Linked DNA regions of Pigmentiphaga aceris. The protein of the gene in region 1 binds, or shares a complex with, the protein of each later gene. Links are inferred from orthologs where the notes say so. Each region holds a gene or a part of one and is shown on either strand. Other genes may lie near its edges.

The links.
Region 2: the proteins of dapF (region 1) and FXN63_RS03915 are in contact, whole or in part, in a solved structure (PDB 5YGU), measured with the Escherichia coli proteins. The link is inferred for Pigmentiphaga aceris from one-to-one orthologs.

The regions. Positions count from the first base shown.
Region 1 is NZ_CP043046.1:602,387-618,214, forward strand. The notes cover bases 10,510-13,508. They hold dapF (diaminopimelate epimerase), read left to right. Parts: upstream 10,510-11,560; coding sequence 11,561-12,457; downstream 12,458-13,508. Other genes in these bases: FXN63_RS02520 (ATP-binding domain-containing protein), read right to left, coding at 10,510-11,442; FXN63_RS02530 (DUF484 family protein), read left to right, coding at 12,556-13,218; xerC (tyrosine recombinase XerC), read left to right, coding at 13,237-13,508. In the rest of the region: FXN63_RS02485 (hybrid sensor histidine kinase/response regulator), read left to right, coding at 1-1,743; FXN63_RS02490 (UDP-glucose dehydrogenase family protein), read right to left, coding at 1,782-3,119; lysophospholipid transporter LplT, read right to left, coding at 3,116-4,366; FXN63_RS02500 (GGDEF domain-containing protein), read left to right, coding at 4,692-6,326; FXN63_RS02505 (DUF1289 domain-containing protein), read right to left, coding at 6,385-6,603; metK (methionine adenosyltransferase), read right to left, coding at 6,680-7,846; FXN63_RS02515 (lysophospholipid acyltransferase family protein), read left to right, coding at 8,243-9,085; more of FXN63_RS02520, read right to left, coding at 9,796-10,509; more of xerC, read left to right, coding at 13,509-14,328; FXN63_RS02540 (Fur family transcriptional regulator), read left to right, coding at 14,555-15,049; FXN63_RS02545 (CobW family GTP-binding protein), read left to right, coding at 15,063-15,828. UniProt on the Escherichia coli protein: Involved in the succinylase branch of the L-lysine biosynthesis and in the biosynthesis of the pentapeptide incorporated in the peptidoglycan moiety. Catalyzes the stereoinversion of LL-2,6-diaminopimelate (L,L-DAP) to meso-diaminopimelate (meso-DAP).
Region 2 is NZ_CP043046.1:946,396-961,988, forward strand. What follows is about bases 4,538-7,301. They hold FXN63_RS03915 (RNA pyrophosphohydrolase), read left to right. Parts: upstream 4,538-5,513; coding sequence 5,514-6,089; downstream 6,090-7,301. Other genes in these bases: FXN63_RS03910 (proline--tRNA ligase), read right to left, coding at 4,538-5,449; FXN63_RS03920 (CNP1-like family protein), read left to right, coding at 6,086-6,688; FXN63_RS03925 (aspartate/glutamate racemase family protein), read right to left, coding at 6,855-7,301. Also shown: FXN63_RS03890 (PP0621 family protein), read right to left, coding at 1-241; FXN63_RS03895 (cytochrome C assembly family protein), read right to left, coding at 243-1,091; ffh (signal recognition particle protein), read left to right, coding at 1,145-2,563; FXN63_RS03905 (hypothetical protein), read left to right, coding at 2,949-3,497; more of FXN63_RS03910, read right to left, coding at 3,710-4,537; more of FXN63_RS03925, read right to left, coding at 7,302-7,517; FXN63_RS03930 (LysR family transcriptional regulator), read left to right, coding at 7,547-8,650; FXN63_RS03935 (amino acid ABC transporter permease), read right to left, coding at 8,686-9,375; FXN63_RS03940 (amino acid ABC transporter permease), read right to left, coding at 9,391-10,077; FXN63_RS03945 (amino acid ABC transporter ATP-binding protein), read right to left, coding at 10,082-10,831; FXN63_RS03950 (transporter substrate-binding domain-containing protein), read right to left, coding at 10,965-11,822; FXN63_RS03955 (N-carbamoyl-D-amino-acid hydrolase), read right to left, coding at 11,927-12,862; hydA (dihydropyrimidinase), read right to left, coding at 12,865-14,367; proB (glutamate 5-kinase), read right to left, coding at 14,932-15,593. UniProt on the Escherichia coli protein: Master regulator of 5'-end-dependent mRNA decay.

The DNA.
Region 1 (15,828 bases):
GTCGGATCCCTGCTGTATCTGGCATGGCGCAAGTCCGGCGCAGCGCGCATTCTGTTGTGGTCCCTGCTGCCCGTGCTGACGATCAGTTCGGTGCGTGTGGGCGATTTCCTGAGCCTGTATTCGCTGGGCGGCTATGGCGACCTGCTGTTGCCGCTGGGGTATCTGGCGTCGATGCTGTTCCTGGCGACGCTGGTCGCCAACCGCTTGCGACTGGCCCAGGCGGCACGGCTGAGCGAACAGGCCGACAGCCTGATGCAGGCCACCTATGCCCAGGAAGCACTGGAACGCGCCATCAGCGCCCGCACCCGCGAACTGCGCGTGGCCAAGGAACGCGCGGAAAGTGCCGACATGGCCAAAGGCCATTTCCTGGCGCGCATGGGTCACGAGCTGCGCACGCCGCTGCACGCCATTCTGGGTTATGTGCAATTGCTGCGCCGCCAGCGTCGGGCCGATGTCGCCTTGCAGACGCCGCTGGCCATCATGGAAGGCAGCGGCCGTCACCTGCTTGAGCTGATCAACGATGTGCTGGATTACTCGCGCGGTGAGCTGGCCAGCCTGGTGCTGCGGCCAACGCCTACCTACTTGTTCAGCCTGTTGCAGTCGGTGACCGATCAGCTCAGCAAGAACGACCCGTCACAGTGGGACCGCATTCGGCTGGATGTCTCGGATGATCTGCCCAGCGTGATCTGGGTCGATGGCCAGCGGTTGCGCCAGGTGCTGTTGAACCTGCTTGGCAATGCGCTGCGCCATGCTGCCGACGGCGCCGTCGATCTTCGGGTGCGGCGTGAAGATGTGGACGGCACCATGCGCCTGTATTTCGAGGTATGCGACGAAGGCCAGGGCATTGCGCCAGAGGATCAGGAGCGGATCTTCGAGCCGTTCTCCCACGACAAGGCAAGTCCCACCGCCACCGCCGGTATCGGGCTTGGCCTGACCATCAGCCGCCAGTTGGTCCGCCTGATGCGCGGAGAACTTTCCCTGAGCAGTGTGCTGGGGGAAGGCAGCCGCTTCTATTTCTCGATTCCTCTGGAAATCGCCAGCGAGGCCGACGTGCCGCGTGACCGCGCCACTGTTCCCTTCGGGCGTTACCTGGGACCGATGCAGCACATTCTGGTGGTTGACGACGTACTGGATAACCAGCGTTTCCTGGCCGACCTGCTGGGCGAGGCGGGCTTCGAAGTGACGCTGGCCGCCAACTGCGACGAAGCGCGTTCTGCCTTGCGTCTGGGCGGCATCGACGTGGCCTTGTTCGACCAGTTCCTGCCCGATGGCAGCGGGTGGACCTTGCTGCGTGATGCACGCCAGCTTGCGCCCGGCATGCCCGCACTGCTGGTGTCGGCCGCGCCACCCTTGCCGCCTAAGGATTGGGCGGATGACGAGAAGGGATTTGCAGCCTGCCTGCTCAAACCCATTGACGTCGACATCTTGCTGGCGGCCTTGTCGGAAGCCCTGAACTTGTCGTGGCCGTCTGACGATGTGTCGTCGACTGCGTCCGGTCAGGAAGGTGAAGTGCAGGACGCTGCTGCTGCCCGTGCGTCTTTGTGCGCAGCGGTGGCAGACGGTGACATCTTTGCAATCGAGGCGTGGGTGGCAACGCACCTGGAAGACAGCGACGCGTCCTTGTCAGGACTTGCCCGCGCCCTGTCGCGTGCGGTCGAGGCCATGGACTTCACCGCCATGAACGCCATCGTCAACGCCAGCACTGCCGCGCTGAATACGCCGCCCCAGGCTTGCAGCGAATAGCAGCACCTGGGGTTTGAGGACTGACGCGTCAACGGCGTTTAATGGACGCGTTCCCCTGCCGCACGGCCGATGCCGTAATAGCGCAGGCCGCATTCTTCCACGTAGTCCGGTTCGTACAGATTGCGGCCGTCGAAGATGGCAGGTTGCTGCAAGGTCTTGGCCAGCCAGCGGAAGTCGGGTGACTTGAACTCGCGCCATTCGGTGACGACCACCAGCACGTCTGCGCCTTCACACGCCAGATTGGCGCGCGACACGATCTCCAGCGCCGGATCGGGGATTTCACGTCGTGCGTTACCGCTTGCCACCGGGTCGTAGGCACGTACCCGTGCGCCTGCAGCCAGCAGATCGCGGATCAAGGCCAGGCTTGGGGCTTCACGCACGTCATCGGTATTGGGTTTGAAGGCCAGGCCCCAGATGGCCACTGTGCTGCCGGCCAGGCGTGTGCCCAGATGCCGTGACACCTTGTCGAACAGCACCCGCTTCTGTCGTTCGTTGACCGTCTGCACGCTGTTGAGCATGTCAGCCGGCACGCCGTGTTCGGTCGCCATGTGGGCAAGCGCCTGCACGTCCTTGGGGAAACACGAGCCGCCGTAGCCCGCCCCTGCGTACAGGAAATTCGGGCCGATGCGCGGGTCGGCACCCGTGCCGTGTCGCACGGCTTCGATATCGGCACCCAGCTTTTCCGCCAGTTGCGACAGCTCGTTCATCAGCGAAATGCGGGTGGCCAGCATCGCGTTGGATGCGTATTTGGTGAATTCGGACGAACGGACGTCCATGTCGATCAGGCGGTCGCGGTTGCGGTTGTAGGGCGCATACAAGGCGCGCAACAGGCGCAGCGCCTGGCTGTCGTCGGTGCCGATGACAATGCGGTCCGGACGCTGGAAATCGTCGACCGCATTGCCTTCCTTCAGGAATTCGGGGTTCGACGCCACCGATACCTGCCAGCTTGCGCCACGGGCGCGCAGCGCGGCACGCAAGGTGTCGAGCACCTTGTCGCAGGTGCCCACCGGCACGGTCGATTTCACGACGACGACCGTGTCGCGCTCGATGGCGTCACCGATTTCTCGGCTGGCAGCCAACACGTGCTGCAAGTCTGCCGAGCCATCTTCGCGCGGCGGGGTGCCGACGGCGATGAAGACCAGATCGGCATCCCGCACGGCAGTGGCCAGATCGTCAGTGAAGCTCAGGCGTTCGGCCTGCAGATTGCGTGTGACCACGTCTGCCAGACCGGGTTCGTGGATGGGAATCTGACCGGCGTGCAGCATGGCCAGTTTGGCCTGGTCGCGATCGACGCAGGTGACGCGGTTGCCCACATCGGCCAGACACGCGCCGGTGACCAGGCCAACATAACCGGTACCAATGACAGCGAGATTCATCGTGCGGCCTCGCTCAGTGCAGCAGCGTCGGCGCGGGCCGTCAGGCTGCGGTGGTGTTGCATGATGCCCAGCAAGGCCAGGGTGACGGTGGCGCACAGGCCGGTGATCACCCACTCAAGCGGCAACGAGGTGCCGCGTACGCCGGCATACAAGGCAAGCATCAACATGATCGAGGCGTTCTCGCAAAAGTTTTGCACGGCAATCGACTGGCCGGCATTCATCAGTTTGTAGCCGCGATGTTGCAGCATCGCGTTCATCGGCACGACAAAGAACCCGGCCACCGCACCGGTGGTGGCCATCAGCAGGCAGACCAGCGGAATCGACTTCAGCGGCAGCAGCATCATCACCAGCGGGCCGAACAGCAGGCCGGCGGGCAGAATGCTCAGCGCACGTTCCAGCGTGAGCATGCGGGCGGCGAAGAACGCACCGCCAGCCGCACCCAGCGCCACCATCGCAGGCAGCATGGATGCCCGGTCCAGCGTCAGGTCCAGCCCGACTCGGCCCCAGTCGATGATGACGAACTGCAGCACGGCACCAAAGCCCCACAGCAGCCCGGTCACCATCAAGGCCACACGGGCCTGCGGATCACGCAGCAGCAGCATGAACGAGCGGCCAAAACCGCTGGCCAGTTGTCTGGGTGTTTGCGCGGCTGCATGCGGCTGTACGCCTGATTCCGGCACGAATACGTTGGTCAGGGCCGCCATGCCGTAGACCGCCAATACCGCCAAGGTGGACAGGTGCAGCGGTGCCGTACTGGCAAACACGCCGCCCAGTTGGGCCAGCAGCCCCTGGAATTCGGCGCTGATCAGCACGCCGCCCAGTCCGGTGCCCAGAATCACGGCGGCAATCGATAAACCTTCGAACCAGGCATTGGCTGCCACCAGGCGCAAGGGCGGCAGCAATTCCAGCAGCAAACCGTATTTGGCGGGCGAGTAGGTGGCCGCACCCACGCCGATCAGGGCGTAGGCGGCGACCGGATGCAGTCCGGTCAGCAGCAGGGCACAGCCCAGCGCCTTGACGCCGTTGGTGATCATCATCACGCGGGACTTGGGCAGTCGGTCGGCGATGTGGCCGGTGGCGAACGCCAAGACGACGAACGACGCGATGAAAAAGAACTTCAGGGATGGCGTCATCCAGGCCGGGGCGGCCATTGCGTCGAGACTGGCGATGGCAATCACCAGCAAGGCGTTGTCGGCGAGTGCCGAGAAAAACTGCGCGCCCAGCAGCATCGTGACACCGCGGGGCATGGTCAGTCCGTTGGACATGGGAGCATCACGCGAAAAGAGGGGCGAGCGGCGGCCCACGCTTGCGACAAGCAAGGGCATCGAGGTCAGCCGAGCAGCATACCCGGCCCATATCGGCCATATTCGCGGCCATATTCGACGCGACGTAGCGAACGTATCGGCATGTAAATGCCAACTTCGCGTCCGTGGCGCGCAGACAATACCTGCAAGCCTTGCTGCAGCGCGCTTGCGCGGGTATCTGGCAGCGCTGCTAATATGAGGCTACCTGTCGGTTTCACAGGCAGGCGTAACAGTTTTCTTTCTCTTTGCAGCATTTGGCAGACGTCATTTGTCCACACATCCCGAATCTGTTGCCGCGCCTGCATCCGCGCCAGCCGATGCACCCTCGTTATGGGGGCGCTTGAAGCACTTCCTATGGTGGGGGCTGCTGCTGGTCATGGTGGTGCTGATGGGCCTTGCGCTGCTGGCCTTGCGCCACCAAAGCGACGAGCTGACCGGCCCGCAGCGCTACAACGACGTCTGGTACATGCACCGGACGGCCACCGAGCTGGAACGCCTGAACCTGGCGATCACGGCGGTGCGCAATGGCGTCGATGTCGAGCGCGACACCTTGTCACTGCCGCTCGAACGCATGTTGAGTGCCGTGGAAGTGGTCGACCGGGCCCCGCAGCACGCCACGGTGGTCATCGGTGAAATGCCGCAGCTGGTGTTGCAGCTGGGTGCGCTGGCCTCGGAAGTGCGGGGGTGGCTGGCCCAGGCCGGCACCGCCGATCCGATTGCGCGCATTGCCATTGCTGAAGACGTGCAGGCACGCATTCCTGCATGGCGTGAAGTCCTGCAGAACGGTGCGATCGATGTGCAGTTCAATCTTTCTCAGCGTATTGACGGTGATCGGCGTGGCCTGTTCAGTGCACTGACGGTGGTGACCTGGGCCTTGGGCGCGTTGATGCTGTGCACAGCCGCGCTGCTGGCGCATCTGTTGTGGTCCAGGCGGCGCGCACAGCAAGTGTCGCGGGTGTTGAGCGAACTCAACCGCACGCTGGAACAACGCATCGACGAACGCACGCTGGAACTGGGCGAACGACGCGCCTTGCTCGACTTCATTCTGGAAGCCAGCCCCAGCGACGTGGCCTTGTCCGACGCGGCAACCGGGCGTCTGCACTTTGCCAATCACCGGCTGCTGGAACGCCTGGGTTTGCCGGCGGATGTGGAATTCCTGCCCGTAGAGCACCTGTTGGCTGACCCGCTGCAAGGGTCTGAATTGGTGGCGGAACTCGACCGGCATGGCCGAATCGAGGGGCACGAAGCCCGCATGGCAGGCATTCCGCCGTACTTTGGTCTGGTGTCGGCCCGCAAGCTGGCCGTGGGTGGGGTGCCGGCCTACCTGATGTGGAGCTTCGACATTTCCGAGCGCATTGCGCTGGAATCGCGGCTGCGCGAATTGGCCAGCACCGATGTGCTCAGCGGCCTGTTGAACCGCAGGGCGTTCCTGCAGCAATGCGCCAGCGCCTCGGCCCAGTGTCTGCGCCACAGTCGGCCCTACGCGATGCTGATGATCGACATCGATTACTTCAAACGCATCAACGACACCTACGGGCACCACGTAGGCGATGAAGTCATCCGGGCAGTTGGCGAACTCATGCACGAGCACGCGCGTGAATCCGACATTTCCGGTCGCATGGGCGGTGAGGAATTTGCGGTGATGTTGCCGGAAACGTCCTTGGAGGACGCCATGCGGGTGGCACGCCGCCTGCATTCTGCCGTCAACGAATTGCGTCTGGAACTGAGTGAAGCCAAGGAGCTGCGCTTCACCTCGTCGATTGGCGTGGCGGATGCCAGCCTGGACGAGCGCAGTGTGGAAACGCTGTTGCAACGCGCCGACAGCGCGCTTTATCAAGCCAAGCGCAACGGACGCAACCGTATCGAGGCGGTGCCGATACAGACGCAGGACGCCGCCAGTTGAAGGTTCAGACCACTGACGGTTCAACCCACTGAAGGTTCAATAAGGTGGGCTTGTCGCCTTAGCGGCTGCGCCGTGGATAACCCTCGGCGCGTATGCGTTGCCAGACGATGCGCTTCTCGTCGTCCGTCATGAATACCCAGTTGGCCACTTCCATGGCCGTGCGCCCGCAACCGCGACAGACATCGTCAAACAGCGTGGAACACACCGCCACACAGGGCGAATCGGTGACCTGCAGTGAATCTGCAGGCTGATGGCGAGAGGGCGGTGCGTCGTTCATGGCGGGTCTGTGCACCCTGTTGCGCCTGGGCGGCGCAAGAACGGACCGGGCGAGGCTGCCCCCGGTCCTGTTGCTTTTAGAGGCCAGCAGCCTTGCGCAGTTCCGCAGCGCGGTCGGTCGCTTCCCAGGTGAACTCGGGCTCCGAGCGGCCGAAGTGACCATAGGCAGCGGTCTTGGCGTAGATCGGACGCAGCAGGTCCAGCATCTTCACGATGCCGCGCGGACGCAGGTCGAACATTTCACGGACCAGCTTGGCAATCTGCTCGTCGGGGATCAGGCCGCTGCCTTCGGTGTAGACCGTGATGTTGATCGGCTGGGCCACGCCGATGGCGTAGCTGACTTGCACCTGCGCCTGGCGGGCGAGGCCGGCTGCGACGATGTTCTTGGCCACGTAACGCGCGGCGTAGGCAGCCGAACGGTCGACCTTGGACGGGTCCTTGCCCGAGAACGCGCCGCCACCGTGCGGGCATGCGCCGCCGTAGGTGTCGACGATGATCTTGCGACCGGTCAGGCCGCAATCGCCTTGCGGGCCGCCGATGACAAAGCGGCCGGTGGGGTTGACCAGGTACTTGGTCTGCGCGGTCAGCAATTCAGCCGGAATGGCCTTCTTGATGATTTCTTCGATGACCGCTTCGCGGATGGTCTCTTGCGAGACTTCCGGTGCGTGCTGGGTAGACAGCACCACGGTGTCGATCTCGGTCGGCTTGCCGTCGACATAACGGAAAGTGACCTGCGACTTGGCGTCCGGGCGCAGCCACGGCAGACGGCCGTCCTTGCGCAGTTCGCTCTGGCGCTGCACCAGACGGTGCGAATACCAGATCGGGGCGGGCATCAGGTCGGGGGTTTCGTCGCAGGCGTAGCCGAACATCAGGCCCTGGTCGCCAGCGCCTTGGTTCAGGTTGTCGTCCTGGGCGCGATCCACGCCCTGGGCGATGTCGGGCGATTGCTTGTCGTAGGCGACCAGCACCGCGCAACCCTTGTAGTCGATACCGTATTCGGTATTGTCGTAGCCGATGCGCTTGATGGTGTCGCGGGCGACCTGGATGTAATCGACATTGGCGCGCGAGGTGATTTCACCTGCCAGCACGACCAGACCGGTATTGCACAGCGTTTCTGCCGCTACCCGCGAGGTGGGGTCCTGGGCCAGCAAGGCGTCCAGAATGGCGTCGGAGATTTGATCGGCAACCTTGTCGGGGTGCCCTTCGGAAACGGATTCCGAAGTGAAGAGGAAGTCATTGGCCACGCAAATAGTCCTTTTTTTCAGGCTACCGGCGGCACGCGCGCCGGCATGGATGCGGCGCCTCGTGGGTCTTTGGAAACTGCGGGACCCAGCGCGACGCTTTAGCGGAATTTAGAATGCGAACTGGCATTGCCGTCGCGTATCGCCCCGCAAGTTGTCGTGTTAACCCGGCGATTTGATTCATTTTAGGGGAAAATCGGCCAGGGCTGTTTGATGTCCTGCCAGAGCCTGTGGGTAATCGATATTCGACCCCATGTTGTCATGGGTCAGTCTGTCGATTAGTCCGTGGTTTGTGCCCTGTTTGTTCTGTTGTGCCGTTTTCTGTTGTGCTTTGTTCGTCCTTTTGCTGCTCCTGTTGTTCCCCGCTGTTCCCCGCTTTTCCCACCACCTTGGTACTCAATGCTTCAGCTTTTCCGTCTGCTTGCCTATCTTCCGCTGTCCTGGCTGCAAGCCATTGGCCGCCTGCTGGGGCGTTTTACCCGCGCCCGGTCGCAGCCCTATCGCGAGCGGCTGCACGAGAACGCGTTGCAGGCGGGTTATGACGACCCTGCGCTTGAGCGCGAGGCGGCGGCGCAGGCGGGTGCCAGTGTGTTGGAACTGCCACATGTGTGGTTTCGCGGCGACCGTGCGGTGGGTGCGGTGCTGTGTGATGACTGGGCGGTGGTGGAGGCGGCGCGTGCCGAGGCGCGGGGCATTCTGTTTTTGACTCCGCACTGGGGGTGTTTTGAAGTTACGGCGCGTTATTACGCGCGTGAGGCGCCGATCACGGTGTTGTATCGACCGCCGCGCAAGCGTTGGTTGGCACCGTTGATCGAGGGGGCGCGCAGTGGTGCGAATCTGAATACTGCGCCGGCAACCTTGAAGGGGGTGCGTGAGCTGGTGCGGGCGTTGCGTCGGGGCGAGGCGGTGGGGATGTTGCCGGATCAGGTGCCGGGGGAAGGTGAGGGTGTTTGGGCACCGTTCTTTGGTCGCAGTGCGTTCACGATGACGTTGCCGGGGAAGCTGGCGGCGCAGACGGGGGCGGCGGTGATTCTGGCGGGGGCGGAGCGGCTGTCGGGGGGCAGGGGCTGGCGTTTGCATTTGTCGCGTGTGGAGGGGCCGGTGCCGGAGGATGCGGTGGCGCAGGCTACCTGGGTGAATGCGGCGATGGAGCGTATGGTGCGGCGTAATCCTGGTCAGTATCTGTGGGGCTATAACCGGTATAAGACGCCGCGTGGGGAGCATGCTGCTGCGCCTGAGTAGGGGTTTGTGTTTTTTTAGTCCCGGTGTGTCGTTCTTGAGTCAGTCGCGGGTGGTGGGGCCGGCTTGTCTGCCCCGCTGGACTTTCGCGTCGGGACTCCCGCCCTCCACCTCGTCCAGAAGGGCAGCCAATCCGGCCCCACCACCCACGCCTTCAAAGACGTTTGGTTAAAAGCGCATGCCGCCTTTGGGCGGTTTTTGTTTTTCTGGCTGCTTGGTGCTGGAATCGGTTCTCGGCATTTGTTGGCCGCCATTCTTGATTGCTACGCGGCTGGCCTTGGGGATTGGCTGGCCAGGTCGCCACGAAGCGATCTCGCCGGCTCACGATTCGGTGGGTTCTTCAGCAGCCTTTTACGGCAATGCCACGCAAGAAAATTCGCGCTTCTGCTTGGTGGTGGGGTGACACGGACGCGGGTGGCCGCGCACCAGGTAATGCGACGAATGATTGGGCGGCTGGTGGTCGTTGGCTGCTGTTTGTTTGTTGAAAGGCTGTCATCAGCTTGGTGATCGGCGGACGTGTACGGCCCAGACCATGGGGACGGGAAAAAGTCATCCACAGGCGAGTATCGAATCGAGCTGTGTATAACTTGAAAGTGTGGGGTCGTGTATCGACTTCGCTCGGATCGATACACGGCCCCGCGACTGGTTCAAGGACGACCGCCGATATGCGTCACTGCATTGACTAAAGCGCTCCACGCCACCAAGCAGAACCCTTACGCCTGCGGTTCCAACGCTGGTGTCTTCCACAGTTCATGCGCGCGGCGCGACATCACTAGTACCAGCTTCAGCATGGCGCGGGTCGCCCCGACGAACAGCTTGCGCCGCGTTTTCTCGTCGAGCGTTGAGAAGTCGATTTCGGTGAATACGATTGCTGGTGCCGACTGCCCTTTGAATCGGTACACGGATTCGATCAGCACTTCGCCTTCGGAATATTCTGCCTGCCCGAACAGGTCATAGCTGCCGGTGAAGCCACGCAGCGGATGCGGGCCCAGGTGATCGAGATTCAGCAGGGCGGAATGTTCGCGTCCGCGGAAGCTTACGATCGCGATGTCTTCGCGTTTGAAGCCCGAGGCCAGGCAATGCGATACGGCTTTCTTGGTGTGTTCGACAAGCGAGTCCTGGTCCCCGTACACCAGTACATCGATGTCGGCGCTGGCCACTGGACCGCGTGCGTCGATGCGTTGGTCTTCTGGCACCAGCTCTTGCAGCATGCGCACGATGTTGCGCGGGCTGCGGTAGTTGGTGTGCGCGTGCATCGTGACCCAGCCCGGTAGCGGCACTCGGGGCATTTCGTACAGGTTCTGCATGGGGTCTTCCAGCCACGTGATCCGTGCATCGGGCGTTGCATGGCGCATCACCTGATCCCGCCACGCTGCCGAGAAATCCTGTCCTTCATCGACCACGACCGTGTCAAAACGCAGTGCGTCCGGTACCGGCATGCGACCAGCTGCGTCAATGACTGCTGCAAACGCATCGCGGCGGCCGAAGTCGGGCGTGACGCCTGACGCGCGCAGCACTTGTTCGCACAGGCTGTGGAAGGTGCACACCAGGCCGCCTTCCGGGGCAATGGCACCTACGTGGTCGGCCAAGGGGCGGTTGAAACAGACGTATAGCGGGCGTTGGCCACGCAGCAGCGCGGCGCGGTATTCGGCCAGGGCCAGTTGGGTCTTGCCCGATCCGGCAGTGCCGATCACGTGCAGACGGAACGGCTCGAATTCCAGTTGTCGTGCCCAGTGCGCCAAGCCGCCTGCAATGCGGGTGACGGCGCGTTTGGTCTGGCCGATCAACGCACCGGTGTCGGGTTGCAGCTGGATGATGTCGCGCAGGAAACGATGCACCTGCATCGGCTCATCGGCCGGGCTGGCTGCTTTGGTGGTGGCTTCGACAATCGGCACCAGCTGGTCGCGTCGGGTCGAGTCGATCACGCGCTCGGGGGCCACGCCTGCCGCTTCGGGCTGCCGGACGGTGTAGTCGGGGCAGTACAGCAGGTATTCGACGCGAACTTCTTGCTGGTCCAGTCGTTTCATCAATCTGGCTTGCAGGCGCTGCACCGACTGGCCGATGTGCACCGCCACGTTGCGCGGACGGCCGCTGGTTTTCTTGTGCAGGCCGTCGCCGGTTTCGTCGAGAAAGCCGCTGACCTGTTCGATCAGCAAGACCTGGCCTTGCGGGCCGACCACTGCGAAATCGATGTCGCCGTAGATCGAATATCCCTGCTCGACATTGGTGAAGTGCACGGCGTGATAGACCGTGTAGTGGTCAGGCAGGCCCCGTTCAAGCAGGGCAAGCGTGTCGATCTCTCGGCGGGCGGCACCGGTCGCACCGGTTTCGCGCCAGCCGTCTGGAATGATGCGGGCCATGAAAGGAAGCGAACAAAGCGCTTGAGGCTGACGATGCAGGAATCATCGCATGTCTGCGCCTTGGCCCGCGCCGGGGGCCTGTCAGGCGGCCTGGGTGCAACGATGCGATAATTCACGGATGCATTGGAAATTCACCAAAATGCACGGCGCAGGCAACGACTTTGTCGTCCTGGACGGCGTGCGAGAGACCATCGCCCTGACCCCTGAGCGCGCGCGCAAGCTCGCGCATCGCCAATTTGGCGTGGGCGCAGACCAGATCCTGCTGGTGGAACCGGCCACCCGCGCCGATGCCGATTTCCGCTATCGGATCTTCAATTCCGACGGCAGTGAAGTCGAACACTGCGGCAACGGTGCGCGCTGCTTCGTGCGCTTCGTGCGCGAACAGGGCCTGACCGATCGCAACCCGGTGCGCGCCGAAATCGCGACTGGCGTGATCACGCTCGATCTGCGTGACGACGGCAGTGTGTCGGTGGAAATGGGCAGCACCCGTTTCGACCCGGCATCGGTGCCTTTCGATGCCAGCGGGCTGACCCCGCGCATCGAAGGCGAGGCTGAACTGTGGCCGCTGGACGTGTCCGGTACCGCCACCCCTGACGATGCCAATGCCGACCCGGCGCATACCGCCTGGGTCACCGTGGTGGCGATTTCCAATCCGCACGCCGTGCAGGTGGTGGACGATGTGGACACCGCCCCGGTTGCCATCGTGGGCCCGCGTGTGGAACACCACCCGCGTTTCCCGCGTCGGGTGAATGCCGGTTTCATGCAGATCGTTGACCGACAGCAGATTCGTCTGCGGGTCTATGAGCGCGGTGCCGGTGAAACGCTGGCCTGCGGTACGGGCGCATGCGCAGCCGTCGCGGCGGGTATTCGTCGCGGTCTGCTCGACAGCCCGGTGCAGGTGCATACGCGCGGCGGCATTCTGACCATCGATTGGGACGGCGCGCAATTGCGCATGGCCGGCCCGACCCAGACCGTCTTCGAAAGCACGGTGGATGTGGACGCGTTGATCGGCTAAGCATCGCTTGCTGCCGCGCTTCGTGCGCGGCACGGCTGTGTTTGTCCGTCTTCGCGCTGTCCTCGGCTCATCGCAACATTTTTCTCTGTACAGGCATCATGAACGCCCACGACGTCGCGCAATACCTGCAAGAAAATCCCGAATTCTTCGAGCGGCACGCCGATCTTTTCGCTTCGTTGCGGGTGCCCAGCCCCCACGGTGGCAGCGCGGTGTCGCTGGCGGAACGCCAGGTCGGTGGCTTGCGTGACCGGCTGCGCGCAAGCGATGCCCGGCTCATGGAGCTGGTGCGCAATGCGCGCGAGAACGAGATCATCTCGGAAAACATGTTCTTCTGGTTGCGCGGTCTGCTGATCGAACGCGATCCGCTGCGCCTGCCCGATATGCTGACCAAGACACTGGCCAGCAGCTTCACCGTGCCTGATGTCGCCTTGCGTCTGTGGGGCGTGGACAATGCACCCGCCGAGGCGGTCGAAAGCGGATGGGCGCAACCGGTGCCGGACGATGTGCGCAGCTTCGTCAACAGCTTGATGGCCCCGTATTGCGGCCTGAACTCAGGCTTTGCGGTGGCGGGCTGGTTGTCCGAGCACGTGCGCTCGATGGCCCTGATTCCGCTGCGGGTGGGGGTTGCGCCGCAGGCGTTTGGCCTGCTGGTGCTGGGTTCACCCGACCCGGAACGTTTCGCGCCGTCGCTGGGCACGGGTTTCCTGGCGCGTATTGGCGAGCTGTCCAGCGCCAGCCTGTCGCGCCTGCTGCCGCGCTGATCGGCAGCGGGGTCCGTCATGCGATCGTCCCCGCGCACGTCGAACCAGAACCTGGACCCAGACGCGCCCGACGTAGACCTGCCGCCTGCGGTGCTGACCTGGCTGGCCGAGCTGGAAAGCGTGCGCCGTTATTCGCGCCACACGCTGGACGCTTATCGACGCGATCTGTGTCACCTGGTGTCTTGTGCCGGCAAGGTGCCTCTGGAAAGCGTGGCTGCCGCTCAAGTGCGCCGGTTTCTGGGCCAGTTGCACAGCCAGGGGCTGAGCCCGCGCAGCCTGGCCCGCATCCTTGCTGCCTGGCGGGGCTTCTACAAATGGTGGGGGCCGCAGCTTGGTCTGTCGGCCAATCCGGCAGACGGTATTCGCGCGCCGCGCGCGCCACGCAGTCTGCCCAAGGCCTTGGGGGTGGAACAGACCCAGGCCATGCTCGATCATGGCGCAGCCAAAAGCCAGGGCGGCAGTCCGACCGAGCGCTGCGACGCGGCCATGTTCGAATTGCTGTATTCAAGCGGCTTGCGCTTGTCCGAGCTGACCGGGCTGGACCTGCGCTACAGCCGCACTGCTGAGTACGAATCCACCGGCTGGCTGGATATCGATGAAGCCGAGGTCACGGTGCTGGGCAAGGGCGGCAAGCGCCGCACCGTGCCGGTCGGTGCCAAGGCCATTGAAGCCCTGCGGGATTGGCTGGCAGTGCGCGCAGATGTCGCGGCTCCCAATGGCGCCCCGGAAGATGCGTCTGCATTGTTCCTGGGCGAGCGCGGCAAGCGGATTGCCGCTCGTCGTGTCCAGACCCGTCTGGCTCGCTTTGGCGAAGAAGCGGGGGTTGCAACCCGGGTCCATCCCCACGTCTTGCGTCACAGTTTTGCCAGCCACGTGCTGCAATCTGCCGGTGACCTGCGTGCCGTCCAAGAGATGTTGGGACACGCCAGCATTTCCACCACCCAGATCTACACCCGCCTGGATTTCCAGCATCTGGCGGCGGCCTACGACCGTGCCCATCCGCGCGCAGCTCCCCCGCCAATCGATGTCGATACGGTTCCGGCACCAGCCGCGACTGCCGTCGATGCGCCACATGCTGGCGCAAAAACCAGGCGGCCACGCGGACGATGAACGGCATATGACCGTTTAACCTGCTTACATCGTGTGTCGTTTTTCCCTAAAAACACTTGATAAGCACCGATCTATCCCTAAATAGATGTGTGCGTACCCCTGACGGTGTTACAAGAGCGGGCTGCCGCGTTTTGGTACACCGCATTGGGGTGTTTCAGGGTTTGCCGGAAGCCGGGCGCTGTGCTGTAATCCGGCGCCATTTGCGTACTCGCGCAAGGAGAAAGGCTTGGAAGAACAGGCTCGTACAGCTATCAGTGCCACTGGCGCGCGGATCACCGCGACGCGGGTACGCGTGCTGTCGTCCCTGCTCGCGGCCGGCAGTGCGCTGTCACACCAGGAACTGTTTGAACACATTGGTAGCCAAGGTTCGGTTGACCGGGTCACGCTGTACCGGGTGCTCGAATGGCTGGTCGAAACCGGCCTTGCGCACCGTATCGCGGGCGAAGACCGGATCTGGCGCTTCAGTGTGGCCCAGCCTGGCGAACCTGATGCACAAGGCCATTCGCACCACTCGAATGAGCCGCACGGCCATTTTCAGTGCGACGCGTGTCGTCGCATGTTTTGCATCGATGCCCCGGTTGGCATCGAACAGAATCTATCCCGTCTGCCCGAAGGTTTTGTCGGGCGAGACGTCGAATTGCTGATTCGTGGCACCTGTCCTGCCTGCGCGCGCCAAGTGCGCAAGCCGGCCCGGGTTGCGCGACGGGTCAGCGCCGCTTAAGGGAGTGCAGGCAATGAGTGCCGCTGTAGATACGAATTCCTTGGTTCCGGTCACCGTGCTGACTGGCTTTCTGGGCGCGGGCAAGACGACGCTGCTCAATCGCATCCTGAGCGAGAACCACGGCCGTCGTGTTGCCGTGATCGAAAACGAATTCGGACCGGAGAGCATCGACAACGATCTGCTGATCCGCGAAGAAGGCGAACAGATCGTCGAAATGAACAACGGCTGCATCTGCTGCACGGTTCGTGGCGACCTGGTGCGCATCCTGCAGGAACTGAAGGCCAAGCGCAAAGCCGGCGAACTGAAGTTCGAACGTGTGGTGATCGAGACCACCGGCATGGCCAACCCGGGCCCGGTCTGCCAGACCTTCTTCATGGATGAAGAAGTCGAGTCGTACTACATGCTGGATGCCGTCATCACCGTGGTCGATGCCAAGCACGGCATGCAGACCCTGGACGAGCAACCCGAAGCGCTGAACCAGGTCGGCTTTGCTGATCAGTTGCTGGTGTCGAAGACCGACATCGTGACCGAGCAGGAATTCCAGGCACTGCGCAGCCGTCTGGTGCACATCAACCCGCGCGCGCCGATCACCAAGGTGGACTTCGGCAAGGTCGACCTGAAGAAGGTGCTGGACCTGCGTGGCTTCAATCTGAATTCGATCCTGGACATCGACCCGGACTTCCTGGCACCGGAACATCCGCACGCCGCCGAAGCCGGTCATGACCACGATCATGCACATGATCACGACCACGGTCACGATCACGAACACCAGCACATCC
Region 2 (15,593 bases), 340 kb from region 1 along the record:
GCGCATGTTCTTCCGAACACCACGTGTTGCCTTTCAGCAGCAGGGCTTCGGCGCGCGGCAGGTGAATGCCGCAGTGCGCGCAGCGTGCCATGTGCGGCACGGCGTCGGACTTGCGCCCGGAGGCCGGCGGAGCCGTGGGTGGAACTGGCTTGGACTTGGGCTTGCCGGCATGGCGGGCAAGCATGCGCAGCGCAAACAGCACGCCGATGATGACGATGATCCAGAACAGCAACTTGCCCATTTCAACCCCGGTGCAAAACGACTTCAAGCATGAACCGGCTACCGACATAGGCAAGCAGCAGCAATGCAAATCCGGCCAGGGTCCAGCGCAATGCCAGACGACCTCGCCAACCACGAACCTGGCGACCAATCAGCAGCAAGCCGAACGTCAGCCACGACAACAAGGTGAATACCGTCTTGTGATCCATGCGCAGCGCTTTGCCGAACACTTCTTCGGAAAAGCCGATGCCAGTCAGCACAGTCAGCGTAAGCAGCACAAAGCCGATCCAGATCAGGCGGAACAGCAGGCGTTCCAGCACCAGCAGCGGCGGCATGGCATCGAACATGCGCCCCAGAGTCTGTCGGATACCGTGATCATCCTTGCTGACCGGCATGGCAAGATCGTGCAGCCGGCGGTCGGCAGCAGCCATCAGCAGCCCGTGCAGCGCGGCGATGGTCATCATGCTGTAGGCGGCCAGCGCAATGCTCAGGTGCAGGCGCAGCCAACCACTTTCCGGGTTGGCGATGATGCGGCTTTGCGGGAATACGATGGGCAGCAGCGCCACGATTGCAGCCAGTGGTAACAGCAGCAGCCGCAGACCGTCGACGCGAATCAGCAGGCTTTCCACCCAATAGACGATCATGCCCAGGAACATGGCGGCCGACAGCATCAGCGCAAAACCCAGGCGCAGGCTGCCATCGCTGAACATCCCGTCCAGCAGCGCAAGGGCCTGCAACAGCAACACGGCTGCCAGACCGATCTGTTCGTGACGCCCGGCGGGCGCCTCGGGGGCCAGCCGCAGCGCGCGCCAAGCCATGACGGCCAGCGCGACGTATCCGGCGGCAGCCAGTGCGTGCAATACAATTCCCATAACGAATAAGTGTAAGCCCAGAGCCCACCGGAAATCCTTAGTGAAACTCATCTATGTTTGACAATCTCACCAGTCGCATGTCGCGCGTCGTCAAGACGCTGCGAGGCGAAGCCCGCCTGACCGAAGCCAACACCCAGGAAATGCTGCGCGAAGTTCGCCTGGCGTTGCTGGAAGCCGACGTATCGCTGCCTGTGGTGCGCGAGTTCATCGGCCGCGTCAAGGACAAGGCGCTGGGCGAAGACGTGGTCGGCAGTCTCACCCCGGGCCAGGCTTTGGTCGGTGTGGTGAGCAAGGAACTCACCGCGCTGATGGGCGGCGATCTTGGCCCCAGCGCAGGTGAACTGTCGCTGGCGCAACAGCCGCCCGCCGTGATCCTGATGGCCGGCCTGCAAGGTTCCGGCAAGACCACCACCACCGGCAAGCTGGCACGTTGGCTGGCCGAGGGCGGCCACATGCAGAACGGCCGCCCCACCGGCAAGAAGAAAGTGCTGGTGGTCAGCGCCGACGTGTACCGTCCCGCCGCTATCGAACAGTTGAAGACGGTTGCCGGCCAGGCAGGTGTGGACTTCCTGCCGTCCAGCACCGACCAGAAGCCCGAAGACATCGCGCGCGGTGCGCTCGACCATGCGCGTCGTTATCACCACGATGTACTGATCGTCGACACGGCCGGTCGCCTGGGTATCGACGAAAAGTTGATGCTGGAAATTCAGGCGCTGCACAAAATCCTGAACCCGATTGAGACGCTGTTCGTCGTCGACTCGATGCTGGGCCAGGATGCCGTCAACGTCGCCAAGGCGTTCAACGACGCCCTGCCGCTGACCGGTGTGGTGCTGACCAAGCTCGATGGTGACTCACGCGGCGGCGCGGCTTTGTCCGTGCGCCACGTGACCGGCAAGCCGCTGAAGTTCATCGGTGTGTCGGAAAAGCTGGCCGGCCTGGAACCCTTCCACCCCGAGCGCATGGCGCAGCGGGTGCTGGGCATGGGCGACATCCTGTCGCTGGTCGAAGAGGCGCACAAAGCCATCGACATCAACGAGGCGCAGAAACTTGCCGCCAAGCTGAAGTCCGGCGATCGTTTCGATCTGAATGACTTCCAGGCCCAGCTTGCCCAGATGAAGAACCTGGGCGACATGGGCTCGATTCTGGAAAAACTGCCCGCGCAATTTGCGCAGGCTGCCGGTCAGGTCGACCCGAAGAAGGCCGAAGGCCAACTGCGTCGCATGGAAGGCATTCTGAATTCGATGACGCCTGCCGAACGCAGCAAGCCTGAATTGCTGAAGGCCTCGCGCAAGAAGCGCATTGCGCTGGGCTCGGGTGTGCCGGTGCAGGAAGTCAATCGCCTGCTGGCGCAGTTCGACCAGATGCAAGGCATGATGAAGCAGATGAAGAAGGGCGGCATGGCCAAGATGATGCGGGCCATGGGCGGCATGAAGGCCTTGAAGGGGATGAAGGGTTTCCCCGGCATGAAGTAAGCCCCGACGCTGCGGCCCGATGAAGGTCGCGGCGTTGGTAGAGGCGAGTTGATGCTGCTGGGTCGATGTAGCCGATTCGACATGGCTGCTCGCCCCACTGAATCAATGCGACTGAATCAACACAACTGAAATCTACGCACTGACTCGACGCAACTGAATCAACGCAACTGAATCAACGCAACTGAGTTGGCGCGATCGAGTCGAAGCAGCTGGATCAGCGCAACTGGACCGACCGATCATGGATCGTCGTCAATTCTTGCATGTCATATCGTGTTCGGTCGGTGCGGCGACGTTGCCGTTGACCGCAAGGGTCGTACTGGCCGAATCGCCTGCCGAGCTTTCCTGCTGTGGGCCGATATCAGAACAGGGCGAACGACTACGCACGATGCTCGACAACTGCGGGGTAGACCAGCGCTGGTTGCCCGGCTTCAAAGTGCGCTGGAAAACCGGTGAAGCGACTGCCGCCTGGCCTGCCGGGTCAGGGGCGCATACGCATTGTTCGGCATTTGTCGCAAGCATGGCCATGCAGTTGGGCATTTACCTGCTGCGGCCGCCCGAACACGGACAGACCCTGCTGGCGAACGCCCAGGTGGCATGGCTGCTGAGCCAGTCCGAGGCCCCAAGCAACTGGCGCAATCTGGGCACGGATGTCACCCAGGTGCAGGCCCAGGCCAATCAAGGGTTGCTGGTGTTGGCGGCGGTTGAAAACCCGAATCCCGCCAAGCCCGGTCACATTGCGATTGTTCGACCTGGCTCCATGGCGGCCAGTGAGCTGGCGAAAACTGGGCCGATGCTGACGCAGGCGGGGAATCGGAACGCGCTGTCCATTCCCCTTTCCCAAGGCTTCCGTGGGCACCGTGGGGCATGGGTGCCTGGTGGGGGCGGAAGCGTGCGGTTCTTTGCGCATGAGATTGACTGGGCGCAACTGGGCTGAGCGGGGGGCAGCTGGGAAGCTGACAGTTGGACGCGTCATGTTGAACGCTGCATAGACAAGGTCATATAGAGACGCCCACCTGTACGACCCAGTCGGATTCGCAGCGCACAAAAAAATGGCACCGATCGCTCGGTGCCATTTTCATTGCGCAAGATTTTTGTACTTATGCACCGACCACGGCGATCAACTTATCCACCGTGGCCCTGCACTGATTACATGCTTTCCAGCTTCGCCAGCGCCTTGTCCAGCGCTTCTGCCGCCGGCACCTTCTCGGCACCGTCGTCACGACGGCCTTGCACTTCGATCAGGCCATCCTTCAGACCACGGTCACCGATCGTCACGCGTACCGGCACGCCGATCAGTTCCCACTCGGCGAACATCACGCCCGGGCGCTCGTCGCGGTCGTCCAGGATCACGTCCACGCCCTTGGCCTTCAGTTCTTCGTAGAGCTTGGTGGCGGCGTCGCGCACCAGTTCGCTCTTGCCCCAGCCCACGCCGCAGATGACGACTTCGAAGGGGGCCAGCGCGCGCGGCCAGATGATGCCGCGGCCGTCGTGGTTCTGTTCGATGGCAGCACCCATCACGCGGGTCACGCCAATGCCGTAGCAACCCATTTGCAGGGGGGCGGGCTTGCCGGTCTGGTCCAGGAAGGTGGCTTTCATGGACGTGGAATACCCCGCGCCCAGGAAGAACACGTGGCCGACTTCGATGCCGCGCTGAATCGCCAGCGTGCCCTTGCCGTCCGGCGACGGATCGCCCACGACGACATTGCGCAAATCCGCAATCACCGTGGGCTCGGGCAGGTCACGGCCCCAGTTCACGCCGGTATGGTGGAAGTCGGCTTCGTTGGCACCGGCGACGAAGTCGCTCATGTTGGCCACGGTACGGTCGACCACCAGCTTCACCGGCTTGGCGGTGCCGATGGGGCCCAGGTAGCCGGGCAGGGTGCCGAAGTGTTCGACGATTTCAGCTTCCGTGGCGAAGCGGAAGCCTTTGTTCAGGCCTTCCACCTTGCCGGCCTTGATCTCGTTCAGTTCGTGGTCGCCACGGATCAGCAGCAGCCAGATCTGTGCGGGCTGGCCTTCTTTTTCCGGCTCGGTGGCCAGCACCAGCGACTTCACGGTGCGGGTCAGGTCGATCTTCAGCAGGGCGGCCACGTCTTCGCAGCGGGCAGCGCCCGGCGTGGGTGTCTTGGCCAGCGGTTCAGAAGCGGCACCGCGCGTCTCGATCAGCGACACAGCTTCGGCCAGCTCGATGTTGGCCGCGTAGTCCGACTGGGGGTTGTAGACCAGCAGGTCTTCGCCGGTGTCGGCGATCACCTGGAATTCGTGGCTGAGCGAACCGCCAATCGCACCCGTGTCGGCTTTCACCGCGCGGAAGGCCAGGCCCATGCGCGTGAAGATGCGGGTGTAGGCGGCGTACATGCCTTCGTAGCTCTTCTTTGCGCCTTCCTCGTCACGGTCGAAGGAATACGCATCCTTCATCGTGAATTCGCGGCCGCGCATGATGCCAAAGCGCGGACGGCGCTCGTCGCGGAACTTGGTCTGGATCTGGTAGAAATTCTTGGGCAGCTGGCGCCAGCTGTGAATTTCGTTGCGGGCGATGTCGGTGACGACTTCTTCCGAGGTCGGCTGCACCACGAAATCGCGGTTGTGGCGATCCTTGATGCGCATGAGTTCGGGACCGAACTTGTCCCAGCGACCGGTTTCCTGCCACAGCTCGGCGGGCTGGATCACCGGCATGCTGACTTCCATGCCGCCAGCAGCGTCCATTTCTTCGCGGATGATCTTCTCGACCTTGCGCACGACGCGCAGGCCCAGGGGCAGGTAACTGTAGATGCCACCAGCGTGTTTGCGGATCATGCCGGCACGCGTCATGAGTTTGTGGCTGGCGATTTCAGCGTCCGTAGGCGCTTCCTTCTGGGTACCGATGTGGAACTGCGTTGCGCGCATGGGGCTCACATATGAATAGGGACATATAATCGAAGCAATTGTATGAGAATCGCAGGGGTAGCCCATGTTGGACAGGGAAGGCTACCGCCCCAATGTCGGCATCATCCTCGTGAACCAGCGCAACGAAGTGTTCTGGGGCAAGCGGATCAATGAACACTCCTGGCAGTTTCCGCAGGGGGGCATCAAGCACGGCGAAAGCCCTGCCCAGGCCATGTTTCGCGAACTGCACGAGGAAGTGGGCTTGAAGCCCGAGCATGTCCGAATCCTGGGGCGAACACGCGACTGGTTGCGTTACAACGTACCGGATCGCTTCGTCAGGCGCGAGTGGCGAGGTCATTACAAAGGGCAGAAACAGATCTGGTTCCTGCTCCGCATGATCGGTCGTGACTGCGACGTATGTCTGCGCGCGACCACTCAGCCCGAGTTCGACGCCTGGCGTTGGAATGAATACTGGGTTCCGCTCGATTCCGTCATCGATTTCAAACGCGAGGTCTATACCCTGGCGCTGAATGAGTTGGCGAGCGTGCTGTTCCGTCGTCAGAACGAAACCCGCTTCCTGCGGCAGAGCGCTGGCAGTCGCCCGCCCCTGCCCGACACCCGGCAGCCCCTGGCGGCCGGTCCCCTCACGGAATCTGAATGAACAAGCATGTTGTGGCGTCGCGTGGCAGGGCTGCGCGTCTGGTGATCGCTGGAGCCGCGTTGGGGCTCCTGGCTGCTTGCAGCAATTTCGGCAATCAGGAAAAGGTCTTCGAAGAAGACCTGCCCGAATACCGGGCCGACCTGCCGGACGCGGATTGGACCGTCATCGCCACGCGTCTGCCTGCCGTGCCCGACCCGAAGAAGCTGGTCAAGGTCGACCCCGAAATGGTGCAGACGTCATTTACCTACGGCGTCGATCCTGATTCGCTTCGTATCGATCCGGGCCGCATTGTCCGTTACACCTTGGTCAGCCAAAGCGACATGGGTGCCACCAACATCAGCTACGAAGCCATGCGCTGCGGCATGCGTCAGGTCCGCAATATTGCGATTGCGCGGCCGGGCGAGGGCTGGCAGCGGGCGTACAACGACGCCTGGCGGCCGATTGAAGCCGTGAATCGGACTGCCGTGCAGAATGTGCTCTTCAAGGGTGTGCTGTGCGCCGGCGGCGGCCCTGCTTCGATGTCTTTGGACGTGTTGCGCAAACGCCTGACCTACTGGCGTCAGCACGCTTACGGCGTGGAAGCGCGCGACAATCAGTAAACCTGTCTGCCTGGCAGACGAGGGGCGTGCGCGCTTTTCGCGATGAATTGCTCGTATGCACCGTCGCTGGCTGATGGGGACGATGCCCTCGGCACGGTCCGGACCGCGCAGTGAGGATTGCGCAACCAGGGCTGTGCAGCCAAGGCTGCGCAATCAGCTCGCGCAGTCAGGCCTTGTCCGCCAGCAGCCGGCCGATTGCCATGCCCACCGTGGCCTGGCAGGGTTCAATCACGGGCAGGCCGCAAGCGTCTTCCAGCGGACGACGCATCTGCGCCATGCCGGCACATCCCATCACCAATACGTCTGCCCCATCTTCGTCACGCAGCTGTTTGCCGGTGGAAATCATCTTGGCCAAGGACAGCGCTGGGTCGGCCACTTCCGCCACGGTAAAGCCCACGGCGCGCTCGTTGGCCAGCCGCGCCGACAAGCCCATGGCACCGAAATAACGCAGATGGCGCGGAATGGAAGTGGCGGCGACTGCGATCACGCCGATGCGTTGCCCGCGCATGAAGGCCGCCAGCATGCCCGACTCGCCAATGCCCAGCACCGGTTTGCGCGTGCGTTCGCGTACGCTGTGCAGGCCGGGGTCGCTGAAGCATGCAATGACAAATCCCGCTGCGGAGTCTTCCAGGCGTTCCACCAGGGTGCCCAGCGGCGTGATGGTGCTGTCGGCATCACGCTGGGTCTGAATGCCCGGTGGGCCTTCCTTGAGCGTGAGGCATTCGATTGGCAGGCCAGGTAATGCTCGTAGCCCGTCGAGTGCGCGGTCGATGCCTTCGGTCACGCGTTCCAGCGAATTCGGGTTGATGACGTACAGCGTTTGGGTCATGGTGTAAGACGCACAGAAAAGGAATCGGAGTGAGCGCGCAGGACGACACCTTGAAGAAGCGCCGGTCGGCGGCCACCAACGTGGCAGATGGCGGTTCGGCAATGGCACGCCCGGAAACGACGGGCCTGGCGGGCATGAGCAGCGCAGCGGCGCGCGCGCCGGCCGCGCGCCCTGTGGCCGGAAAGTCGGTCGTGGCTGCCGTGAGCGGACGCGGCGGGCCGTTGAATCTGCGGCAGATCGAGGTATTTCGCGCCATCATGATCAGCGGCTCGCTGTCCGAGGCCGGACGCCTGCTGTTCGTGTCGCAACCTGCGATCAGCAGGGCGCTGGCCGCCTGCGAAAACCGCTTGGGCTTCCCGTTGTTCGACCGCGTGAAAGGGCGTCTGCACGCCACGCCCGAGGCCAAGCGGCTGTTCGAGGAAGTGGTGCAGGTCTATGACGGCATTCGCCGGGTCAACGACCTGGCGCAGAACCTGGCGGATGACCGCAGCGGCGTACTGCACGTGGTGTCCAGCCCCAGCTTTGGTGAATACCTGGTGCCGCGCGTGATCACGCGTTTTCGCATCAAGCACGCCAATGTGCAGATCAAGTATCGGCCGCTGACCATGGATGTGCTGGTGCCGCAGTTGCTGCTTGGGCACGCGGACGTGGGCATTTCCATGTTGCCGCCGCAGCACCCCAGCCTGGAAACGCGGGAGATCGGTGCGGGCAACATGATGTGCATCGTGCCGCGCTTCAGCCCGCTGGCAGAGTTGCGCTCGGTGCGTCCGCAAGACCTGCTTGGCCAGACGCTGATCGGCTACGGCGCGGACACGCCACTCGGCATGACGGTGTCCGGCTTTTTCGAGACGATTCCGCAGGCCCTGCCGCCCGCCATCGAGGTGCGATCGGCACTGACTGCCTGCGCCATGGTGCGGGAAGGGGCAGGCGTGGCGCTGATCGATTCCTACTGCGTCACGCCCGGCCTGCTGCGCGACGTGGTGGTGCGGCCGATTGCGCCCAGCATCGAACTGAAGATCCACGTCACCCATTCCCGGCTGGAGCCGCTGTCGGTGCTGGCCAACGCCTTCATGACCACCTTCCGTGCGGTGGTTCGCGAAACGCTGCCCTCGGTGCTGCCCAAGCGCGGCTGACACACAAGGGGCAGCGCCTCGGGCCGCAACAGGCATCAGAACGAGGCACCCATGCGCAGGCGCTGGCGCTTTTCCAGCCGCCCGAGCAGGATCACGAAGGGCCACAGCAGCGCCAGATAGACCCCAGCCGCGAACACAATGGGCGTGGGGTTGTACAGCATGGACTGCGCCGTGCGCGCGGCGTACAGCATCTCGGGCAAGGCCACCACGCTGGCAATCGTCGTGAGCTTCACGACCTCGATCATGTTGCTGACCAGGTCAGGGGCCACGTTGCGCACGGCCTGCGGAATGGCGATGTGCACCAGCGTTTGCCAGGCAGACAGCCCGGTTGACCGCGCGGCTTCGAACTGCCCGTGCGGCACGCTTTCCAGGCCGGCGCGGAAGATTTCTCCGAAGTAGCTGGAATTGTTCAGCATGAAACCCAGCGCCACGGCTTGCAGCGGCGTCAGCTCAATTCCCAGGTAGGGGAAACCGGTGTAGATGAACATCAGCAGCACCAGCGGCGGGAAGGCGCGGAAGAAGTCGATGTAGACGACCAGCAGCGCACGCAGCACACGGTTGTGGGCCACGAAGCCCAGCAGCGCCAACAGCAGGCCGCTTGCCAGGCCCAGCGGGATCACCAGCGCAGACAGCTTCAGCGTGGTCAGCAGCCCGGTCAGGATGTAGGGGCCGACTTCCTTGATGATGTCGAGGTTGAAGAAGGTTTGCAGGAAAGTGGGTTCCATCGTGTGTCCTTTCCCTTACACGCGCTTGCGCGCGTTGCCGTAACGTTTTTCAACCATGCGGCCGGCGACCACCACGGGAATGAAGATGATCAGGTAGCCAATCGCACCCAGGGTCAGCGGCGTCGGGTTGCCCGCAAAACTGGTGGCGGACGTGGCCTGATTCAGAATTTCGTTGAGTGCAGCCACCGATCCGTAGGCCGTGCCCTTGACGGTGGCGATCACCCGATTGGTCAGCGGCGCAATCATCATCTTGCAGGCTTGCGGCAGCACGACCCAGATCATGGTCTGGGTGTGGCTCATGCCGGTGGACCGCGAGGCTTCCACCTGGCCATAGGGCAGGGAGGCGATACCTGACCAGAAGATTTCTTCCGAAAACGCGGCCAGCACCAGGGCCAGCGCCAGCCAGGTGGCGGCAAATGCCGACAGCGATACGCCGATGGATGGCAGCGCGTAATAGAACAGAATGATCAGCACCAGCGGCGGCAGCGCGCGCATGATGTCGACGAAGCCGACGATGAAGAAATTCAGCGCGCGCAGGCGGAAGCTGCGCAGAAAGGCCAGCAGCAGTCCACCGGCCAGGCCAGCCACGATGACAGCCAGGCCAAGCAGAATGGTGACCCAGGCACCTTCCAGCACCTGGGGCAGATACTGCTTGGCAACCTCGGCGTTGAAGAAGGTGAATATCAGGCGGTCGAGATCCATGGGTTCAATGCGCCTCGCTGCCCAGGCGCGACAGGAAGGCTGTCGTGCGTGCATGCTTGGGGGCACCGAACAGCTCGTCTGGTGTGCCCGCTTCCACCACCACGCCGCCGTCCATGAACACCACAGAGTCCGATGCCGCACGCGCAAAGGCCATTTCGTGTGTCACCACCACCATCGTGATGCCGGTCTCGCGCAGTTCACGCATTACCTGCAACACGCCATCGACCATCTCCGGGTCCAGCGCGCTGGTGGGTTCGTCAAACAGAATGATGGCCGGTTCCAGCGCAATTGATCGGGCAATGCCCACGCGCTGCTGTTGTCCGCCCGACAGTTGGCCGGGATAGGCGTCGGCCTTGTGCGCCATGCCGACACGGGTCAGTGCGCGTTCGGCGATCTCGTTGGCTTGGGCACGGGGAATTTTCTTGACCTTGCGCAGCGCCAGCGTCACGTTGTCGCGCACACTTAAGTGCGGGTACAGATTGAAGGCCTGAAACACCATGCCGATGCGCTGGCGCAGCTTGTCCAGCTTGGCGTCGGCAGCATTGATGTCTTGGCCTTCGACCAGAATTTGGCCGCTGCTCGCGTGTTCCATGCGGTTGCAGCAGCGCAGCAAGGTGCTCTTGCCCGAGCCGGACGGGCCGATGATGGAAACCAGTTCACCTTTGCGCACGGAAAGGCTCACGCCCTTCAGAACGTGATTGTCGCCATAGGTCTTGTGCAGGTCGTTGATGTCTAGGATGAAGGGCTGAGGCATCGGCGAGCTTGTCCGGTAGATGATGGGCAGCGGCCAACGCTGAAGCCGGCCGCGCGTCTTGCGTGAAGCGTGTTTTCAGTGACAGATACCTGCTGCCCGCACTGGTTTGGCCGGTGCGGGCAGCAGCGATTCATCACTTGCAGGCGAGTGTGACCGGTGTGGCGTCGTAGCCGTTGAAGCCCGGTACGCCTTGGCCAGCCGGGATCACCACGGTTGCCGAATCGGCTTGCGGTGCGTAGCCGAACCACTTCTCGTGCAGTGCCTTCAGCGAGCCATCTTTCTTCATGCACTTGATGACCATGCCGACTTCATTGCGCGCGGCGATATCGTCGATGCGGAACGGAATCGCCCAGACCGAGCCGGTCTTGATTTCCAGCACGGTCTTGATCTGCGGGTTGGTCTTGGCGGCCCAGGCCGACGGCGTGATGCCAGCCAGGTTGGCCACCACCCGGCCGCTTGCCACGGCCTGCACCGCATCGGCGTTGGTGCCGTAGGCATTGACCTTGAAGCCGTATTTATCGGCATTGGCGCGTGCCCATTCTTCCGGGCCCGATCCCTTATTCACCGCAATGTCCTTGCCCTTCAGGTCTTCCAGGCTCTTGATGCGGTCTTCGATCTTGCGCACCACCAGCGTGAAGTTGTTCTCCAGATAACCCTCGGTGAACAGCACGGTCTTGGCGCGTTCCTGCGACACGGTGGTCGGGGCCAGCAGGAAGTCGTACTTGCCAGCGTTCAGGGCCGGGATCAGCGCGGAATACTGCGCGCCCTCGATTTCGATGGGGCGGCCCAGGCGCTTGGCAATTTCTTCGCCCAGTTCCACGTTGAAGCCTTGGTAGCCGCCCGACATCTTGGCAAAGGCGTGGGGCGGGAAGGTGGCATCGACGCCAGCGCGGATCGGCTTGCCTTGGGCGTAAGCGCCACCGGCGGCAGCCAGCAACAGGACGGACAGCAAGGCGCGGGTAGTGTGGGTAGTGCGGGTAGATCGGGTCATTGGGGTGTCTCCTCGAAGGAATGTTGGTGTGAGCGCAGGCGCGGCCTGCGCTCGGGTACTCGGTCGTCGTTGTTTTTATTGATCGCGCGGTACGTGTGTAGGGGTCAGGCGATCGGGTCGCCGGCACCGGTGCGTTCGACGATCAGGCCGTAGTGTTCCGGCCGACGGTGTTTGGCAAAGTTGAAGACGTGGTTGCGGAAGTTCTCGCACCAGGTCAGGTCGGCGCTGGCCACGATCACTTCGTCTTCTTCGCTGATGGCACGTGCGACGATTTCACCGGTGGGGGCCACGATGACCGAGCTGCCGATCATGTGATGGCCGTCTTCCGAGCCACACTTGGCGGCTGCCGCCACCCAGATCGCGTTCTGGTAGGCATTGGCCTGCAGTGAGATCAGGTGGGTGGACGTGCGCAGATGCATCGGCTCGTTCCAGTGGATGTTCCACGACGGCGTGTTGTAGCCAAGCACCACCACTTCGGCGCTTTGCAGCGCCATCACGCGGTAGGTTTCGGGCCAGCGACGGTCATTGCACAAGGCCATGCCGATCTTGGTGTTCAGCGTGTCGAACACGCGGAAGCCCAGGTCGCCCACTTCGAAGAACTTCTTTTCCAGATGCTGGAAAGGCGCTTCCGGCTTGTGGTCCGAATGGCCAGGCAGGTGGATCTTGCGGTACTTACCGATGATCGCGCCGGTTTGATCGACCATGATCGCGGTGTTGAAACGGCGGCCTTCCGGGGTCAGCTCGGCATAACCCAGGTAGAAGCCGACGCCCAGCTTCTTGGCTTCGTCGAACAGCGGCTGCGTGGCCGGGCCAGGCATCTGCTTCTCGAAATATTTCTCGTTGGCTTCTTCGTCGCTGATCCAATAACGCGGGAAGAAGGTCGTCAGCGCCAGTTCCGGGAACACCACGAATTCGGCACCACGGCCCTTGGCTTCGCGCATCATCTCGACCAGACGTGCCACCACGGTTTCGCGCGTGTCCGCCAGGTGAACCGGGCCCATCTGCGCCACGGCCAGGCCGAGCTTGCGGGGGGTACTCATGATCATTGCTCCGTCTTGTCCAGGGAAAACAGCGAGCGCAGGAAGTGCGTCTCGGGGGAATGCTTGCGTTGTTCGCGCAGCGGGGCGGGCAGGCCACGGGCGATGAATTCGCCGCTGCCAGCGGCCACTTGCAAGGTGTCGCCGTCGACCACCACGCGGCCACGGCTGATGACGGTCTGCGGCCAGCCGGTCACGCTGCGGCCTTCGTAGGGGGTGTAGCCCACAGCGTCGTGCAGGCCGGCGTGGGTCACGGTGCGGGTGCACTCGGCATCCCAGATCACCAGGTCGGCGTCCGCGCCCGGGGCGATGCAACCCTTGCGCGGGTGCATGCCGTACATCTTTGCGTGGTTGGTGGAGGTCAGCGCCACGAACTCGTTCAAGCTGATGCGACCCTTCAGCACGCCTTCCGAGAACAGCAGCGGCATGCGCACTTCCAGGCCCGGCAGGCCGTTGGCGACTTGCTTGAAGGTGGTGGCGTCGCCGGCGGGAATCTTGCCGGACTCGTCGTAGCGGTAGGGCGCGTGGTCAGACGAGAACAGTTGCAGCACACCGTTCTTCAGCGCTTTCCACAGAGCTTCCTGCGAGGCTTCATCACGCGGCGGCGGGCTGCAGCAGAACTTCGCGCCTTCGGTGCCGGGCAGGTCCAGGTCTTCAGCGGTCAACAGCAGATAGTGCGGGCAGGTTTCGCCGTGCACGGATGCGCCCAGCGCCTTGGCCGAATGGATGGCTTGCGCGCCACCCAGCGTGGACACGTGCACGATCAGAATCGGCACATCCAACACCGAAGCCAATTGAATGGCGCGGTTGGTGGCTTCGTTCTCGGCTGCCGGCGCGTGGCTGGTCGCGTGGTACTTCGGCGCGGTATAGCCCTTGGCGATCAGGTGACGCGCGATCCACAGGATCACGTCGTTGTTCTCGGCGTGGATCATCGGCAGCGCGCCTTCGCGGGCTGCCACCGCAAACACATCCAGCAGCTGCGTGTCGTTCAGCTTCAGCTTGTCGTAGGTCATGAAGACCTTGAACGACGTGATGCCTTCGCGGATCAGCTCGGGCAGATCGCGCTCGATGGTCTGTTCCGTCGGGTCCGAGATGATCAGGTGATAGCTGTAGTCGATGACCGACTTGGCAGCGGCCGACGCAGCGTAGTTGGTGGCTACCTCGCGCAGCGAATCGCCCTTGTGCTGGGCCGCAAACGGCACGATGGTGGTGTTGCCGCCAAAGGCCGCCGACACGCTGGCCGAGTGCCAGTCATCGGCGCACATCACACCCATGCTCGACAGTTGCTCGATGTGGCAGTGGCTGTCGATGCCGCCCGGGAAGACCAGCTTGCCGCCTGCGTCGATGTCGCGGGTGCCTGCCGGCAGGTCTTGCGCAACGGTGACGATGCGGCCGTCACGAATACCGATGTCGCCGTGGAAGTCATCGGTGGCGGTGACGATGCGCGCATTGCGCACGGTCAGGTCGAAGGAGGCGTGGCTGCCGGGGGTCGAATTCGTATCGCTCATGGGCTGTCTTCTGCAGAAGCCGGCCGGCGTGTGCGCCAGGCTGGGCAATTGAGGGGCTGGACGAAGCCTGCCCAATCACCGGCCTGCGGTAAATCTGCTGAAATTCGCGCGCACCGATTCAGTGCATGCGCTGGATGCACGCAAGCGATTGATTCCGCTGACTAAATTTTTTGCTTGGTGGTCACATGCACCACATAGCTATGCCGCCAGGTTATGACTTGGCGACAAATGGTGATGGCAGACATAGGTGAAACCCTGTCGTGAAAATGCCTCAAGCCGCGTGAGCGGCTTGAGGCATTGAGGGGTATAGCGGGGGATGTGCCGCGCGAGTGCGCGGGCAGGGGGGCAGATTAGGTCGAGCGAGAGGGGCGTGGAGTCAGGCGGCGTGAATACTGGCGTGTGGGATGTCACGCCGGCATTCAGGTTGGTCGATTCACGTTTCGATCTACGTGTTTTGATCCAAACTTTGCGATCCGAGCGTTTCGATCCGAGCGTTTCGATCCAAGCATTTCGACCCAAGCTTGGCCCATGCATAGCGGGCCAAGCCTGCCGAATCGATACCGGTCAAAGAATGACCAGATTGTCCCGATGCATCAATTCCGCTTCGTCCATGCTGCCCAGAATGTCGGCAATCTGGGTAGACGGTTTGCCCAGAATGCGGCGCGATTCCGAGGACGAATAATTGATCAGGCCACGGGCTAATTCACGACCGCTAGCGTCTTGGCAGGCCACCACGTCACCGCGTTCGAAGTCGCCGCTGACGGCGGTCACGCCAATTGGCAGCAGACTTTTGCCGTCTTGCGTCAGCGCGCGCACCGCCCCTGCATCCAGCGTGACCCGGCCACGCAGTTGCAGGTGGTCGGCCAGCCATTGCTTGCGCGCAGGCAGGCGAGCGATCGGCGCACGCAGTTCGGTGCCGATGCAGATGCCTTGCGCCAGACGCGTCAGCACATCGGGTTCGCGGCCCGATGCAATCACGGTATGGGTGCCGCTGCCGGCTGCGCGACGCGCTGCCAGTACCTTGGTAAGCATGCCGCCACGGCCGATGGAACTGCCTGCGCCACCCGCCATGCCTTCCAGCAAAGGGTCGCCCGCATTGGCATGCGAGATGAATTCAGCGTCGGGATTCTTGCGCGGATCGGCCGAGTACAGGCCGCTCTGGTCGGTCAGGATGACCAGCGCGTCGGCATCGATCAGGTTGGCCACCAGTGCGCCAAGCGTGTCGT